Regions from separate parts of the Streptomyces sp. NPDC052396 genome, predicted to be linked through region 1. Evidence: riboswitches for the same ligand, from Rfam matches in the RefSeq annotation. Region 1 holds a riboswitch; the other holds the start of a gene.
What was found. A riboswitch is a leader RNA that binds a small molecule or an ion and turns the genes downstream of it on or off. The one in region 1 is predicted to bind cyclic di-AMP.
Positions count from the first base shown of each region.

Region 2: another riboswitch for cyclic di-AMP. It lies ahead of ACIHFE_RS13445 (transglycosylase family protein); the one in region 1 lies ahead of ACIHFE_RS26460 (C40 family peptidase).

Region 1 covers NZ_JBIUAW010000011.1:52,702-54,894, forward strand. The annotation lists gene ACIHFE_RS26455 (ATP-binding protein) at 1-171, shown strand, start outside; gene ACIHFE_RS26460 (C40 family peptidase) at 355-828, opposite strand; cyclic di-AMP (ydaO/yuaA leader) riboswitch at 833-1,034, opposite strand; gene ACIHFE_RS26465 (hypothetical protein) at 1,318-1,632, opposite strand; gene ACIHFE_RS26470 (ATP-dependent Clp protease proteolytic subunit) at 1,629-2,193, opposite strand, start outside.
Region 2 covers NZ_JBIUAW010000004.1:458,556-460,748, reverse strand. The annotation lists gene eno (phosphopyruvate hydratase) at 1-117, opposite strand, end outside; gene ACIHFE_RS13445 (transglycosylase family protein) at 378-1,091, opposite strand; cyclic di-AMP (ydaO/yuaA leader) riboswitch at 1,096-1,275, opposite strand; gene ACIHFE_RS13440 (transglycosylase family protein) at 1,536-2,193, opposite strand, start outside.

The sequences.
Region 1 (2,193 bases):
GCCCGCTACCCCCGCCGGCTGCCGGCGGCGGTCCAGCAGGACAATGGCCGGGGCCTGGTCATCGTGCGCTGTCTGACCGCGGAACGCGGGGGCAGCTTCGCCGTCACCCCGACCGCCGGGGGCGGTAAGACGGTGTGGATCCGCCTGCCGTGGACGGCGCCCGTACGCTGACGCCTGTGCTGCCCGTGCCCATGGCGCGGTATGCGCTGGTTCCCCGTACTCGCCCGGGCCGGGCGGCGGTTGGCGGCCTGGTCGCGGCCATGCCTCCACCACCCGGCAGACGCGCTCGTGGCGCGTTCGCGGGAGGGCCGGTCGTGCCGGCCTGATCCTCGTACTACGGGGCGTACGGCGGCGTCAGTCGGTGACCCGGCCGTACCAGACGCTATTGGTCCAGATCCGCTCGAAGCGCACCACCGAGCCGGTCTTCGGCGCATGGAGGATCTTGCCGTTCCCGGCGTATATCCCCACGTGGTACACGCCCCGCCCGGAGTGGAAGAACACCAGGTCGCCCATCTGACGGGCGGAACGGGGAATATGGCGGGTGCGGTTGTACTGGGCCTGTGCGGTGCGCGGCAGTTGCTTGCCGGCCCGTTTGAAGGAGTAGAGGGTCAGCCCCGAGCAGTCGAAGCGGTAGGGGCCGGTGGCTCCCCACTGATAGGGAGCGCCCATTTTGGAGGCCGCGATCTGCAACGCCCTGGTGGGGATGGAAGAGGCTTCGGCCTTGGACGTGCCGCCCGGCGCCAGCACCGTGGCGCCGACGGCGGCGAGGGTCAGGGCCGAGGCGGCCCTGGCCTTGGACAGCCGTGCTGGACGTTTGTGCTTGCCCATGCGCAAACCCTTCGTCAGTCGCCTGTGAAGGGTGACCTGTCGGGTTCGGGCAGGCGAAGAATGCCCGGCCGCCACAGGCGGCTTCACCCCAAGGAACGGCCCTGTCGAGGGCGGCCGTCCCGCCGTGCTCGGGTCCTCCACCCCTGCCGGTGCACTCCCGTCGACCCGTCGCCCTGGGCGGCGGCAGGGTTCGGCGTCCGCCCGGACCGCCCCGCCGTGTGGCGGGGTCTTGTCGTCCCGAGGATCTTGACCCAGCCACGGCGCCGATTCCGAGCGGAACCAGCGGTATGTGAGCCTCGTCACCTGTGGGCAATTCAGGTGGACACACGGGCATTTGGGAGTCATCGGCGGAGGCGGCTGAGTCCACGACCTGCGTGGCGAGCGGATCACTCAAGCGCGGAGTGCGCGTCGCGCCCGGAGTGATCACCGCGCGATGTCTACGGCTGCCTCCGGCGTCTGAAGGAGACTTCCTGAAAAGGGTTTCGCTTCTCAACTGGCCGATGGCGGCGGCAACATCACCCGGCCGGCCCGCCGCTCGCCGTCCAGGACGCGCATCGCCTGCGCCAAGGTGCTCGCGTACACCTCCCGTTCACCTCGCTCGTACATCAGCGTCAGTGCCTCGCGCAGCCCGGTGGCCGCGACCACCAGCGCCTGCGCCGCTCGTAGCCCCCGGTACGTGTCCCGGCCGCGGGCCGGGTTGATCCGGCCCAGCAGATCCAGTACCTCCAGATAGCGGTCCACCAGCTCCCCCTCCGCCCGCGTCAGCCCCGGCAGCGGCGGCGGCTCCGGCGGCCACCCGCTCATCGGGCATCCCACTTGCGGCTCTCCACCACCCGGTCGGCCAGCCCATAGGTCACCGCCGCGGCCGCGTCGAACACCGTGTCCCGCTCGGTGTCCGCCTCGATCCGCGCCCGGTCCTGCCCGGTGTGCCGGGCCAGCAGCTCGGTCTGGCCGTCCCGGACGCGCAGCAACTCCCCGGCCCGCAGGGCCAGATCGGACGGCTGCCCCTGCACCGGCTCCGCCAGATACGGCTGGTGGATCAGCACCCGGGCGTGCGGCAGCACCGCCCGCTTCCCCGGTGTCCCGGCCGCCAGCAGCACCGCGGCGGCCGAGGCGGCCTGGCCCAGGCAGACCGTCTCGATGTCGCAGCTGATGAAGCGCATGGTGTCGTAGACGGCGCACATGGCGGAGAAGGAGCCGCCGGGGGAGTTGATGTAGAGCGAGATGTCCCGCTCGGGCGCGGCGTGCTCCAGATGAATCAGCTGCGCCATCACATCGCAGGCCGCGGTGTCGTCCAAGGGTGTCCCCAGCATGACGATCCGCTCGGCGAGCAGCTTGGAGTACGGGTCCAGGGTCCGCACCCCG
Region 2 (2,193 bases), on a different contig from region 1:
GGACGGCACGGCGGCACGGCCCGTGGAGCCGTCGTCGAGGCCGACCTCGACCTCGACCGTGGGGTTGCCTCGCGAGTCGAGGATCTCGCGAGCTACGACGACGTCGATGGACGGCACGAGGGTCTCCTTCGTGTGGGTCTGGAGTTCTGCAGCATGAGCCTAACGGGCCCCGGCGGGTCCACCCGCCGTAGGACCACCGCGCAAAACGAAAAAAGCCGCAAACGTCGAGATCGCGGGAGGAATGGCCGCTTCCTGTGTTCGCTGAACGAAGAAGCGGGAACCCGCATGGCAGGCCCCGGAGAACGCCGGAGCCCCGCTCCGATGCGGCTCGGGGGGATAAGACGCATCGAAACGGGGCGGTCCGGTTGGCCGTTGGGTCAGCTGAGGTGCAGCTTCTGGCCGGGGAAGATCAGGTCGGCGTTCTCCACGATGTCCTTGTTGCGCTCGTAGAGCTTCTCCCAGCCGCCCTTGACCTTCTTGGCCTCGGCGATCTTGGCGAGGGTGTCGCCCTCCTTGACCTGGTACTCGCCGTCGCCCGTCTTCACGGACTTCGGGGCGGAGTGCTGCGGCGCGCTCTGCTTGGGCGCCGGAGCCTCGTCGTCGCTGTCGTCCTGCTGCTGCGGAGCGGCGTGCTTGGGCGTCCAGTGACGCTCGCTGCGGTCGGCGTGGCTCTGGGTCGAGGTGTGGCCGGTGGAGCCGGAGGTGTCCACGTCGGCGGCCGGGCCACCACGGCTCAGCCCGCCCTCACTGGCGCAGCCCCAGGCACCGGGACCCTGCGCGGCGAGCAGCTTCTCGGCGACCGCGATCTGCTGGCTCTTGCTGGCCAAGTCGGCCCGCGGGGCGTAGCTGGTACCGCCCATGGCCTCCCAGGAGGACTGCGAGAACTGCAGGCCACCGTAGTAGCCATTGCCGGTGTTGATGGACCAGTTGCCGCCGGACTCGCACTGGGCCACGCGGTCCCAGGTGGTGACGGAGGCGGCGTGGGCGGAGGTGGCGGCCATCAGCGGAGCTGCGACAGCGGCACCGGTGACACCGGCGAGCGTGGCGATGCGGACGGCCTTGTTCGGACGACGATGCTTGCCCTTGGACATAAGTCGGTTTCCTCACCGGCGCCTACGAGGTGAGCTGTCGGGTTCGGGCGTGAGTTGCCCGGCCGTGCGGCTTGCGCTCGCTCGGCTTCACCCCTAGCCGTCCCGGCCCTCCGGTCCTCGACCGGCGGCCCGTTACGGCGCCTTACCTTGGTTCCCCCGCTCCTGCCTACGGCGCTTGCGCGACGACTCCCCCGGCCGCCGGCAGGATTCGGCGTGACGACCGTGGTGCTCGCGGTGGCGAGCGGTGATGACGTTAAGCACAGGCGGCCGACCGGTTCAAACCCTCCTTTTCAGCCACCCAGTTGTCTCCACCCCGGCTGAAAACAGCTGTTTTCGCAGGTCGGAGACGGTCCGTTGGTTTCCGGCCGCCGACTTTGAGACGAATGCCAAAGAGACCCATGTCTCACTTTCCGCCGGAACGGACATTCGACCCAAACAGCCCCGCTACTTCTTCAGTTCGAGCTGCTGACCGGGAAGGATGAGGTCCGGATCGCTCCCGACCGTCTTCTGGTTGTCGCGGTACAGCCGATGCCAGCCACCCTGGACGGAATGCTGCTCCGCGATGACTGACAGGTTGTCACCGGGGCGCACGGTGTAGTCGTTTGCAGACGGCGGTTCGGTGCGCGCCTCCGCACCACCGCGCGATGCGCGGTCCGCGCCCGAACCCGGGGAGTCCGCACGGTGGTTGCCGATGCCCGCACTCGCCTCCGCTCCGGGTTGCGCGTCCTGCCCGGAGGTGCGGTCACCAGAGTTCGCGCCCGGGTCGGCGGAGCTGCTGGAGGGCGACGGGGCGGGGTCCGCCGAGGGCTTCCGGGCGGGCGGCACCGAGGGGTCGGCGGACGGGCCGGACGTCGGCTTGCGGTGCTTGCCGGTGGGCTGGTCACCGTCCTTGACCGGTGGCCGCTGGTCCGGCTTCTGGGCCGGCACCGAGGAATCGGAACCCTGCGGCGTACCGGGCTTCCCGGACTCGGACGGGCCGGGGGCGGACTTGTCGGGGGTGGCCGGGGAGGCGTCGGGTGCCTTGTGGTGCGGCGCGGTACGGGGCGTATCCGCGGAGTCGGCATCGCCACCCGGATCTACCTTGGGCGTCGGGCCGTCCTTG